Linked DNA regions of Luteibacter rhizovicinus DSM 16549. The protein of the gene in region 2 interacts with the protein of the main gene of each other region in a pairwise test. Links are inferred from orthologs where the notes say so. Each region holds a gene or a part of one and is shown on either strand. Other genes may lie near its edges.

The links.
Region 1: the proteins of eno (region 2) and rpe interact in binary tests that used the Escherichia coli proteins (3 or more experiments, as listed by UniProt). The link is inferred for Luteibacter rhizovicinus DSM 16549 from one-to-one orthologs.

Annotation. Positions count from the first base shown.
Region 1 is NZ_CP017480.1:2,295,293-2,301,297, reverse strand. What follows is about bases 1,469-4,404. They hold rpe (ribulose-phosphate 3-epimerase), read right to left. Parts: upstream 3,306-4,404; coding sequence 2,631-3,305; downstream 1,469-2,630. Other genes in these bases: BJI69_RS10300 (c-type cytochrome), read right to left, coding at 4,314-4,404; djlA (co-chaperone DjlA), read right to left, coding at 3,502-4,317; BJI69_RS10315 (hypothetical protein), read right to left, coding at 1,768-2,514; BJI69_RS10320 (SEL1-like repeat protein), read right to left, coding at 1,469-1,724. Outside these bases: pdsR (proteobacterial dedicated sortase system response regulator), read right to left, coding at 1-443; more of BJI69_RS10320, read right to left, coding at 945-1,468; more of BJI69_RS10300, read right to left, coding at 4,405-4,625; BJI69_RS10295 (phosphoribosylaminoimidazolesuccinocarboxamide synthase), read left to right, coding at 4,883-5,779; BJI69_RS10290 (Mpo1 family 2-hydroxy fatty acid dioxygenase), read left to right, coding at 5,814-6,005. UniProt on the Escherichia coli protein: Catalyzes the reversible epimerization of D-ribulose 5-phosphate to D-xylulose 5-phosphate.
Region 2 is NZ_CP017480.1:25,000-31,051, forward strand. The notes cover bases 3,070-6,052. They hold eno (phosphopyruvate hydratase), read right to left. Parts: upstream 5,219-6,052; coding sequence 3,920-5,218; downstream 3,070-3,919. Other genes in these bases: ispD (2-C-methyl-D-erythritol 4-phosphate cytidylyltransferase), read right to left, coding at 3,070-3,567; ftsB (cell division protein FtsB), read right to left, coding at 3,567-3,911; BJI69_RS00195 (hypothetical protein), read right to left, coding at 5,229-5,612; kdsA (3-deoxy-8-phosphooctulonate synthase), read right to left, coding at 5,680-6,052. In the rest of the region: tRNA pseudouridine(13) synthase TruD, read right to left, coding at 1-967; mgtE (magnesium transporter), read right to left, coding at 981-2,408; ispF (2-C-methyl-D-erythritol 2,4-cyclodiphosphate synthase), read right to left, coding at 2,405-2,878; more of ispD, read right to left, coding at 2,878-3,069. UniProt on the Escherichia coli protein: Catalyzes the reversible conversion of 2-phosphoglycerate (2-PG) into phosphoenolpyruvate (PEP). It is essential for the degradation of carbohydrates via glycolysis.

The DNA.
Region 1 (6,005 bases), 2.3 Mb from region 2 along the record:
ATGCGCTCGGATTCGAGCTTCAGCGGGCCGTGCTCGATCACTGTCTCGCTGGATGCCGGGGCCTTCAGCGATTCGATACGACGGAACAGCGCCGCGATGCGCGCCGCGAGCTGGTGCAGGCTGGTGTCCTTGGACAGGTAGTCGTCCGCACCCAGGCGCAGGCCGGAGATGACGTCGAAATCCGAGTCCCGCGCGGTGAGGAAGATGATCGGCAGCGTGGCCGACTTCGCGCGGAGTTCGCGACAGAGGTCGAAGCCGCCTTCCGGCTCGTCGCCCAGGCCGATGTCGATGATGACCAGTTCCGGCAGGCGCATGGCGAAGGCCATCGAGGCCTCCCCGCGTGAGCCGTAGCCGCGGGCCTCGTAGCCGAAGCGGTTGAGCGCCTCGACGTAGTTGGCGCGGATGAGGGGTTCGTCTTCGACGATGGCGATGCTGCGGGCCATGGGGCATTCCGTTGAGGTGATTTGCCAGCGCAGGTTCCTATGCAGGCGGCCCGTCCGCAAGGCCCCGGCGGCGATTGCCCGCGTCTTGCCCTATCTCGCACCCCTGCCCGGCCCGCGCCTACACATTTTGTTTGCCCGGGATTTGCCACAAACAGCCTGCGGATTGCCCGAACCCGGACGCTCCGCCCGCCGCCCGCGGCGTTCAACTAGCCATGACGGCGCGCCGATCCGGCGCCGAGGATTTACACCATGAAAACCAAACCCGACGCCGATAACAGCGAACTGGAACGCGACTTCGAGCCGCTCCGCGTGGCACTAGCCCTCGGCGCGCTCGCGCTCGGCATCCTGTTCGGCATGCACTGACGGGAGACTCCTCATGGATCTTTTCGACGACTTCGTGGAACCGGCCATGGAAGGCCTTGGCGCGGCTGGTGCGCACGGAAGTGCGCCAGCCGTCGGGGCGGGCGAACCCGACCCCGAGTGGTTACCGTTGTAGGAGCCTCAGTCGGCCGCCCGGGCCTGCCCGGCGGCCAGCTGGCCGATCGGCACGAGATTGGTCGGCGTCACTTCGCCGACGGTGACCGTGCCGGCCATGCCGCGGAAGAACTCCTCGCCGTCTTTTGCCAGGGACCGGTTGATGGCAAAGCCGTGCGAACCGGAGACCCGTGAGGTCTCCCCGTTGTTGAACTGGCCGAACCCGGGGCCATCCGGCGGCGTGATCCCGTCGATGAACACCGAGCCGCCGAACAGCGATGCCGCCTCGATATTGCGCATCTCGTTGGTGTAGCGAAGACGCGCACGCCGTCCAGCGACGGCGTCGCTGTATTCATCCTTGAGTGACAGCCAGTACGTGTTCGCCGCGGCGCGCTCGGCCGGCGAGGCCTGTTGATACGCCTGGATGAAGGCGCCTTCGAAACGCGGGTCGTGCCGCTCGTCGGCCAGCGCCAGCCAGGCGATGCCGAGCGGGCGGTTCTGCGGGCCTTCGTCACCATTGAAGTACATCAGCCCGAGCGCGTATTGCGCCGGTTTACTGGCCCAATGGGCCGCGTCCTGCAAGCGCTCACGCGAACGGGCGTTGTGGCCATGACCCAGGTCGCGCGCGGCCGCGCAGAAGTAGTAGTTGCCGGGAATCAGACGCTCCAGGCCTTGAGCGCATCCCTGGATAGTTTGCCGGAGCTCCGCCTTGGCGGCCTCCGATGAGGTGGACGCGGTGTCCTTGGCGAACACGGTGCCAGTCACCGCGCAAAGCAGGGTAAGTGCAGCGATAGAGACGTACTTCATGGGCTTCTCCTGGACGGCTCGCAACGAGCCCTTTCTGGCGGAATCACTCGTCGCGCTTGCGCGTGTCGACCTGGCTGACCGGCACCAACACGGCATCGCCGACGAATACGTGGCTTTCGTAACCGTAGAAATACATGGCCTTCTGCGACTGCAGCATGCGACCGACGCTGAAGCCGCTCTGCAACGGCAGGTTATCCGCGGACGCCATGGCCGACGTCGGCATGAAGACACCATCGATGAAGACGCTGCCGCCGAAATTCGCGGCCCATTCGATCTCTTTGTACGCGCGATCGAACTGGCGCTCGGCACGCGGGCCAGCGACGGCGTCGGCGTAGACCGGCTTCATGTCCTGCCAGTACGCATTGGCCTGGGCGATCTCTTCCGGCGTGGCATGCTGGTAGGCGGAGACGAAGCCCGGCTCATAGGCGGGATCGTGGCGCTCCGCGGCAAGGGCCAGCCAGGCCAGACCCAGCGGCCGGTTCTTCTGTGCATGATCGCCGTTGAAGTACATCACGCCGAGCGCGTACTGCGCCGGCTTGCTCGCCCATCGGGCGGCATCTTTCAGGTTCTCGCGAGCGAGGCCTTCATGGCCGCTCCAGAAGTCGCGAGCGGCTGCACAGAAATAGTATTCGCCCGGAAGGAAGCGCTCGAGGCCGCCCGGACACGGCTGCAGCGAATCGGCGACTTTCTTCTCTTGGTCGGGCAAGGGAACCGGGCGGTCGGCGGCCTGGGAGGCAAACGCCGATACAGCGAGGGCTGCTGCAAGAGTCAATACGGACAACGTTTTCATACGTAGATCCTCGACCGTGACCCACCCCGAGTCTTGATTACAGTACCACCCAGTTCGCTTTTTATTCGTGAAATCTTTTTAATGCCGCCCCTTCGGGCGCAATTAGCTGCGAACGGTCACTTGCCGTCAATCGCCGCGTGCATGCGGCGGATCACGTCGGCGTAGTCCGGGGCATTGAAGATGGCCGAGCCAGCGACAAAGGTGTCGGCACCGGCCGCCGAGATGGCACCGATGTTGTCGGGGGTGACGCCGCCGTCCACTTCGAGGCGGATCTTGCGGCCGCTGGCGTCGATGCGCTCGCGCACCTGGCGGATCTTCTCCAGCGCCGAGGGGATGAACTTCTGGCCCCCGAAGCCCGGGTTCACCGACATGATCAGCACCATGTCGATCTTGTCCATGACGAAGTCGAGCCAGGACAGCGGCGTGGCCGGATTGAACACCAGGCCGGCTTCGCAGCCCTCGCCCTGGATCAGCTGGATGGTGCGGTCCACATGCTCGCTGGCTTCCGGATGGAAGCTGATGCTGCGCGCGCCGGCCTTGGCGAAGTCCGGCACGATGCGGTCCACCGGCTTGACCATCAGGTGCACGTCGATGTGCTCGGTGATGCCGTAATCGCGCAACGCCTTGAGCACCATCGGCCCGATGGTGAGGTTGGGCACGTAGTGGTTGTCCATCACGTCGAAATGCACCCACTGCGCACCGGCGTCGAGCACCTTGCGCGTGTCCTCACCCAGGCGGGCAAAGTCGGCCGAGAGGATGGACGGGGCGATAACGGGAGCTTGCTTGGACATGATCGATACCGTTTTGAGTGGAGGCACAGGCCGGCGGGCTCTGTGTAGGAGCCGATTCATCGGCGATCCCGCAGCAGCGGGCCCGTCACGATAGGACATGGGTCCTTTCCAAGCGTGATCCAGTGGGCTGCGTATTTCTAGTAGATGCCGACGATTTCGCGAGCACCCTTCGCCGATGAATCGGCTCCTACATTTACTATTTAAACCCGCGCTCCGCCTTGATCCGCTCGTAGGCCGCGTTGATTTCGCTGGCCCGCGACTCGGCGCGACGACGCATGTCTTCGGGGAGGTCGCCGAGGCGATCCGGGTGGTGCTCGGAAATCAGTTTGCGGTAGGCGCGCTTGATACCGCGGTCGTCGGTGTCGCGCTGGATGCCGAGCACCGCATACGGGTCGGGGCCCTGCGCACTGCGCTGCGGCGGCACGTAGCCGCCCCCGGTGCGACCCTGGCTGCCGCCGTACGAGCGGCCGCCGGCGTTGGCGTTCCAGGCGTAGCCCTTCATCGCCATGAGCGCCATGAGCTCCATGTCGCTGACGCGCAGGGCGAAGGCGAGCTGGCGCAGGATCGCCATCTTCTCCGGCGACGGGTTGCCCTCGGCGAGCACCGTCTCGATCACCACGTCGATCACGGGGAAGGCGTGGTCGCGGCGATGGCCGACCCACTGACGCAGCTCGTCGATCACTTCGGCCGCGTTGAACTCGGGCTGCTTGCCTTCGTTGAAGGCGTCGACGGCGATCGTGCGCTGCGTCTGGTCCAGGCCCATCCGCGCCATCAGGCGTTCGGCGATGGCGATCTCGGCTTCGGAGATGCGTCCGTCAGCCTTCGCCACGGCGCCGATCAACGCGAACAGCGGCGAGATGTAGCCGCCTTGCGTGGGAGCGCGTCGGCGCTGGCTCTGCTGGCGACTGGCGTCGAACATGAAGCCGAGGGCGCCGCCGATGAGGGCGCCGAGCAGGTTGTGGGTCAACCAGATGCCCGCGACGATGCCGATGAAGGTACCGGTAAAATTCATGGAGCCGCTCTGGATGGAGTTTGCGCGGAGAACCACTGGGCCAGCTGGTCCAGTTCCGCATCGGTGAGTGGGCCGGTGGCCGCGCGCATCACGGGGATGTCGCGGCGGCCGTCGCGGTACTGGCGCAGGGCTTCACGCAGGTAGTCGAGTTTCTGCCCGGCCAGATTGGGTGCGCCGGGAATGCGCGCCATGCCGTCTTCGCCATGGCATGCCGCGCACAGGCCCAGACGCGCCGGCTTGGCAGGCGGCGTGGCAAGGACAGGGGCGGATAAGGCCAGGGCAAGTGCCGCGGTCGTCAGGATTCGCATGGCAGGGCAATGGGGGCAGTAACCGTAAATTCTAGCAGGCCAAATGCCACAGGCCCCGCGGGGCGGGTTGCGAGAAGGGTCTTAGCTTGTGTGGGAGCCGCTTCAGCGGCGATAGGGTGCTAGCGGCAACCTGGCCCGCTGCCGCGGGATCGCCGCTGAAGCGGCTCCCACAATCGCCGATGAATCGGCTCCCACAGTTAGATCGGCTCCCACAGTTACAATAGACGGCTCGAACCGCCCTACCCGGAGTCCCTGCCGTGCCTACGACCTTGAGCCAATCCGACCTGCCTGGCCTGGACCTCATCCATCGCGGCAAGGTCCGCGACGTGTACGCCCTGCCGGGCAATCGCCTGCTCATGGTCGCCACGGACCGTCTCTCGGCGTTCGACGTGGTGCTGCCCGATCCGATTCCGGGCAAGGGCGAGATGCTCACGCAGATCTCCAACTTCTGGTTCGCCAAGACCGCCCACATCATCCCCAACCATCTCACCGGCGAAGACGTCGCCTCGGTGCTGCCGGCGGGTGTGGATGCGGCGCTCTACGCGAAGCGCGCCGTGGTCACCAAGCGCCTGAAGCCGGTGCCGGTCGAAGCGATCGCTCGCGGCTACATCATCGGCTCGGGTTGGAAGTCCTATAAGGCCACCGGCGACATCTGCGGCATCACGCTGCCGGAAGGCCTGCAAATGGCCGCGAAGCTGCCGGAGCCGATCTTCACCCCGTCGACCAAGGCCGCTGTCGGCGACCACGACGAGAACGTCAGCTTCGACGCCATCGTCGCCCTGGTCGGCGAAGACATGGCCAACGCCGTGCGCAAGGCCACGCTGGAAATCTACGCCTGGGCCGCGGCCTATGCCGCCGAGCGCGGCGTGATCATCGCCGACACCAAGTTCGAATTCGGTACGGACGAGAACGGTGTGCTGCACATCATGGACGAGATGCTGACCCCGGATTCCTCGCGCTTCTGGCCGGCCGACGACTACCAGGTAGGCATCAGCCCGCCCAGCTACGACAAGCAGTTCGTCCGCGACTACCTCGAGCAGATCGGCTGGAACAAGACGCCGCCCGCACCGAAGGTGCCGGCCGATGTCATCGACGGCACCGCGGCGAAGTACGCCGAGGCGCTGGACAAGCTCGCCGGCATCCGACTGGACTAAGCTCTCGTCAGACGGTTCTTACGGGGGTACGACCATGCGCGACGCAGCCACCTGGTTCGACAACTACGCAGCCGATCATCAGAACCCGACGAATCGGCTGATTCACTGGATCTGCGTGCCGGCGATCACCTGGACGGTGGTCGCCCTGGTCTGGCTGATTCCGGTGCCGGGCTGGCTCGGCCGTCCGGGCCTGTGGTCGGTGCTGGCCATGTTCCTGGCCTTCTGC
Region 2 (6,052 bases):
CCGGGAGGCCGAACGAGACTTCGAGCGCGCCATCATCCAGCCAGCGCCAGGCCAGATCGCGCGGCAGCATGCGCAGCGCCCGGCGCTCCTGGTCCATGCGCGCGCCCGCCAGACCTTTCGCAAGATCTTCGTCACGGGCGGCAACGGCACGCTCCAGCTCGCCGACCGCATCGGTGGACGGCGGCTCGCCATCGCCCCACAACGGACCCGACGGATGAATATCGAAGCGAGCGAGACGCTCGGCCAACACGTCGCTGAACGCCTCGGGTCCGAACCACGAGCGCGAGCCTTCCAACGACCAGATCTCGCCATCCATCGGCGTATCCCACTGCCCTGCCCCGACACGCTCAGCGAGCACGCCGTTGAAGATGTGCGAACGTGCCGCCGAAAGCAGGATGGAGCGCTTGTCGCGGTCGACGCGGCGACCGCCGAACATCTGCTTCGCCTGCGCCACGTTGCCGCCACCGAGACCGAATCGCTGCTCGCCGAAATAATTCGGCACGCCACGCTTCGCGATCGCGGCGAGGCGTTCGTCAGCGGCGGCACGATCGCCTTCGATCTCCCGCAGCACCAGCACGAAGCGGTTTCCACGCAGTGCCCCGCGCTTGATCTTGCGCGAATGGCGGGCGGCGGAAATCACCTTGATCTCGTCGGATACGAGCGCCGACCAGTCCGGATCGGCCTTGCCTGGAAGGTGCACGGTGAACACCTGGCGGGTCACCGCGTGGCGGTCCTTCATGCCGGCGTAGCCGACATTCATCGGCTGGATACCGGCGAACTTGGCGAGTTCACGTGCTGCCCAATCGGTGTTCGTGCCGCGCTTTTCCACCAGGAGAAACGCATGCTCGCCGGCGCCATCGGCTTCATAGCCGAGGATTTCCTCGACGAAGAAATCCTCGGGCGCGGAGCGCAGGCGGCCGCGCAGCGGCGGGGCGCCGAAGGCGAAAGGGAGTTCGTTGTCTGTCATGGTTCGCGGCCTTCTAGAGCAGGAAAATCGTCGCCAGCCCCAGGAAAATGAAGAAACCGCCGCTATCGGTGACGGCGGTGATGAGCACGCTGGAGCCCAGCGCGGGATCGCGACCGAGCTTGACCATCAGCATGGGAATGCCGACGCCCATGAAGGCGGCGAGCAGGAGATTCAGTGTCATGGCGGCCGTCATGACCAGGCCAAGCGCAGGATTGCCGTAGAGCAGCCACGCGGCGATGCCGATGGCACCGCCCCAGACCACGCCGTTGAACAGGGAAACACCCAGTTCCTTGCGCCACAGCCTGCGTACCTGCGAGGTACCCACCTGCTCCAGCGCCATGGCGCGAACGATCATGGTGATGGTCTGGTTACCCGAATTGCCACCGATGCCGGCGACGATGGGCATCAAGGCGGCAAGCGCCACCAGTTTCTCGATGGAATGCTCGAACAGGCCGATCACGCGCGATGCCACGAAGGCGGTGACGAGGTTGATCGCCAGCCACGCCCAGCGATTGCGCACGGACTTCCAGACGGAGGCGAAGATATCTTCCTCTTCGCGCAGGCCACCGCGCGACAGCGCCTCGGTTTCGCTCTCTTCGCGAATGAAGTCCAGCATCGCATCGACGGCGATGCGGCCGATCAGGCGCATCCCGGCGTCGACGACCGGCGCGGTCACCAGGTCGTAGCGTTCGAAAGCCTGCGCCACGTCATAGGCATCGTCTTCCGGGCGGAACGTGTTCACGTCCGGCGCCATGATCTCGCGGACCATCTTGTCCGGCGAGTTCACCAGCAACCAATGCAGGGGCAACACCCCGGTCAGCACGCTGTCGGCGTTGACCACGAAGAGCTTGTCGGTCTGCGCAGGCAGCTCGTCGAAGCGGCGAAGATAACGAAGCACCACTTCGAGGCTGATGTCCTCGCGGATGGTGACCATGTCGAAGTCCATCAGCGCGCCGACCTGGTCGTCCTCGTAGGACATGGCGGCCTGCACGCGCTCACGATCCTGCGCATCGAGGCTGGCCATGAGTTCGGGCAGCACTTCGGTCGGCAGGTCGTCGACGAGGTCGGCGAGCTCGTCCGCGTCCAGCGGTTCGACGGCAGCGAGAATCTCGCGATCGTCCATGTCCGCGATGAGCGATTCGCGTACCGAGTCGGAGACTTCGAGCAGGATGTCGCCGTCGCGATCGCTGCGGATCCGCTGCCAGACTGCAAGCCGGTCTTCGAGCGGCAAGGATTCGAACACATCGGCGAGATCGGCCGGATGGAGTCCGTCAAGCAGGGCCTGCAACTCCGCGTCGGCTGCATCGAGGGGCGAGTCATCGCGATCCGGCGCCGCGCCGGCAAAGGCAAGCAAGCCTTCCCGACGGCGCAGGAGATCGGTAATCGCCTCCAGCCGGTCGTGCAGACGCGGCGTGGCGGCGCGTGACTCGCTCTCGCTCATGACCGCTCGACCAGCACCGTCGCCAGGGCGGCAATGCCCTCGCGGCGACCGGTGAACCCGAGGGTTTCCGTGGTAGTCGCCTTGATGCTGATGCGATCGATGTCGACACCGAGATCGGCGGCGATCACCTCGCGCATCGCCTGCGCATGCGGACCGACCTTCGGCGCTTCGCAGATCACGGTGATGTCGGCATTGCCGAGGGCATAGCCGCGCTCGGCGAGCATACCCGCCACGGCACGCACGAAGCTGCGACTGTCCGCGCCGCGCCACTTATCGTCGGATGGCGGAAAATGCTTGCCGATATCACCCAGCGCCAGCGCGCCGAGCAACGCATCGCACAGCGCATGCAGCACGACGTCGCCGTCCGAATGCGCAAGCACGCCCTGCCCGTGCGCCACGCGCACACCGCCGAGCATCACATGATCGCCTTCACCGAAGGCGTGGACATCGAATCCCTGTCCGATACGCATTAACGTGTTCTCCCGAGCAGGAACTCCGCCAGCGCGAAATCCGCCGGCGTGGTCACCTTGATGTTGTCTTCCGAACCTTCCACCAGCAGCGGCATGACGCCCGTGCGCTCCATCGCCATGGCCTCGTCGCTGACGACGATACCGTCCGCGGCGGCAAGGGCGAGTGCACGCGCCAGCGCGCCCCGGCGGAACATCTGCGGCGTAAAGGCGCGCCACCGACCTTCGCGCGGTTCGGTGGCGGTGCTGTGACAGTCCGCATCCGCCCGCTTGAGGGTGTCCCGCAGGGGCGCGCCGAGCAGACCGCCTTCACCCACACCCGCCAGGTCGATCAGGCGGGTGATGTCGTCGGCGCGCACGCAGGGCCGCGCGGCATCGTGGACCAGGACGAAATGATCCGGCGCCACGGCGGCCGGCAAGGCGAGTACGCCCGCCAGCACGGAGTCGCTGCGCTCACCGCCGCCGATGGTCGCGATGAGGGGTTTGCCGCCGATCGACTCGACGGCAGAAAAATGGGGATCGTCCGCCGCGATGACGACGACCAGCCCGGCGATGCGCGGATGCGCCGCCAGGCGTTCAAGCGTGTGATCGAGCAAAGGACGTCCGGCCAGCGACTGATACTGCTTCGGCCGATCGCCACCCGCCCGGACGCCTCGACCGGCAGCCGGAACCACACACCACAGGGCATCCATCACTGGGTGCCGGGACCGACGGGCGGCGGAGGCGGCGGCGCACTGGTCGCCGCCCCTGGCTCGACGATCTGGTAGAAGGTCTCGTTCGGCTTGATCAGGCCCAGCTCCTGGCGCGCACGCGCTTCGGTAGCCTGCTCGCCGTGCTTGAGATCTTCCACGTCCGCGGCAAGCGCCTGGTTACGTTTGAGCAACGCGGCGTTTTCCTCGGTCTGTTTCTGCACCGACGCGCGCAGTGAATCGACCTCGGCCATGCCCCCACCGCCGACCCACAGCTTCAGCTGCAGCGCGATGAGGACGATGACGAGGATCAGGCCGATCCAGCGCAGGAGTGCCGCGTTGCTCAAGGCACGACTCAGCCGGGCAGCTTGGACAGGCTCGGGAACGCATCCCGGCCGGCATAGCGCGCCTTCGCGCCGAGGGCTTCCTCGATACGCAGCAGCTGGTTGTACTTGGCCACGCGATCGGTGCGGCACAGCGAACCGGTCTTGATCTGGGTCGCCGTGGTCGCCACGGCGATGTCCGAAATCGTGGTGTCTTCGGTCTCGCCGGAACGGTGCGACACGATCGCCGCGTACTTCGCGCGGTGTGCCATGGCGATCGCTTCGAGCGTCTCGGACAGCGTGCCGATCTGGTTGACCTTGATCAGGATGGCGTTGGCGATCTTCTTGTCGATGCCTTCCTGGAAGATCTTCGGATTGGTGACGAAGAGATCGTCGCCGACCAGCTGGATGCCTTCGCCGATGGCCTTGGTCAGGTGCGCCCAGCCAGCCCAGTCGCCTTCGGCCATGCCGTCTTCGATGGTGACGATCGGGTACTGCTTCGACCAGGACGCCAGCGTGTCGACCCACTGCTCGGGCGTGAAGATCTTGCCTTCGCCTTCGAGGTCGTACTTGCCATCCTTGAAGAATTCCGAGCTGGCCACGTCGAGGCCGAGCAGGATGTCGCTACCGACCTTGTACCCGGTCTTGTTCACGGCTTCGAGAATCGTGTCGAGTGCTTCGACGTTGGACTTGAGGTTCGGCGCGAAGCCGCCTTCGTCGCCCACCGAGGTATTGAGGCCACGCCCCTTCAGCACCGACTTCAGCGCATGGAAGATCTCGGCGCCGTAGCGCAGCGCTTCGGCGAAGCTCGGCGCGCCGACCGGCAGCACCATGAACTCCTGCACGTCGACGTTGTTATCGGCATGGGCGCCGCCGTTGATGATGTTCATCATCGGCACCGGCAGCGTGCCGCCGCCGTCGACCATCAAGTACTGCCACAGGGCCTGCTTCTTCGACGCGGCGACAGCGTGAGCCGCCGCCATGGAAACGCCGAGCAGCGCATTGGCGCCCAGGTTGCCCTTGTTGTCGGTGCCATCCAGGGCGATGAGCTTCGCATCGAGGCCCTTCTGGTCGGCGGCGTCGAAACCGGCGAGCGCCTTGGCGATCGTGGTGTTGACGTTGCCGACGGCCTTGGTCACGCCCTTGCCGTCGTAGCGCTTCTTGTCGCCGTCGCGCAGCTCGACGGCTTCGCGCGTGCCGGTGGAGGCGCCGCTCGGCACGGCCGCACGGCCGAAGGAACCGTCGGCCAGGGTGATCTCGGCTTCGAGGGTCGGGTTGCCGCGGGAATCGAGGATTTCGCGGGCGTGGATCTTGGTGATATCGGTGGTCATGCGCTTCCCGTTACGAGTTGGAATGACGAAAGAAAGTACCGAGGAACGCGAGCCCCACGGTACCGATCAGGATGAAAGCGTTGAGTCCCAGCCCGATCGCGCCGAACGTGCGGCGGCGGTCCTGCCTGCGCAGGGCAACGATGCCCAGTACGAGGCCGACGAGGGCAAGGAGGAGAAAGACGCAGAGAACGAGGCCGACAAGTCCGAACACTTCCATGTGCTGTTCGGGATCGCCCGAGGCGACCATCAGCGCGGCAAAGCCGATACCGGCAAGGACGACGAGCCCGGAAACCAGGGCGATGACGAACGAGGCGATGCCGTGACCCGACTGCGGCAGGCGCGCCGCACGCTGGCGCGGTTCGCCCGCGACATGGATCCCGTTGTCCTCGACCATCCAGCCCGTCTCCCCGGGACCTTTGCGGTCCCGCTATACCGTCAATCATACCGTTCCGGAGGAACGATCAAGCGTGGTTCTTGAATCCGCGACGCTTCACGGCGCCATCGAGCTCCATGAGGGTCTCGAGCAGCTCTTCCATCTGGTCGAGCGGCCAGGCGTTCGGGCCGTCGCTCAGGGCCTTGGACGGGTCCGGATGGGTCTCGGCGAACAGGCCGGAGACGCCCACCGCGACCGCCGCGCGCGCCAGCACCGGCACGAACTCGCGCTGGCCACCGGAGCTGGTGCCCTGCCCGCCCGGCAACTGCACCGAGTGGGTGGCGTCGAACACGACCGGGCAGTTCGTCTCACGCATCACCGCGAGCGAGCGCATGTCGGAGACGAGGTTGTTGTAGCCGAAGCTGGCGCCGCGCTCGCAGACCAGGATGTCGTGGTTGCCG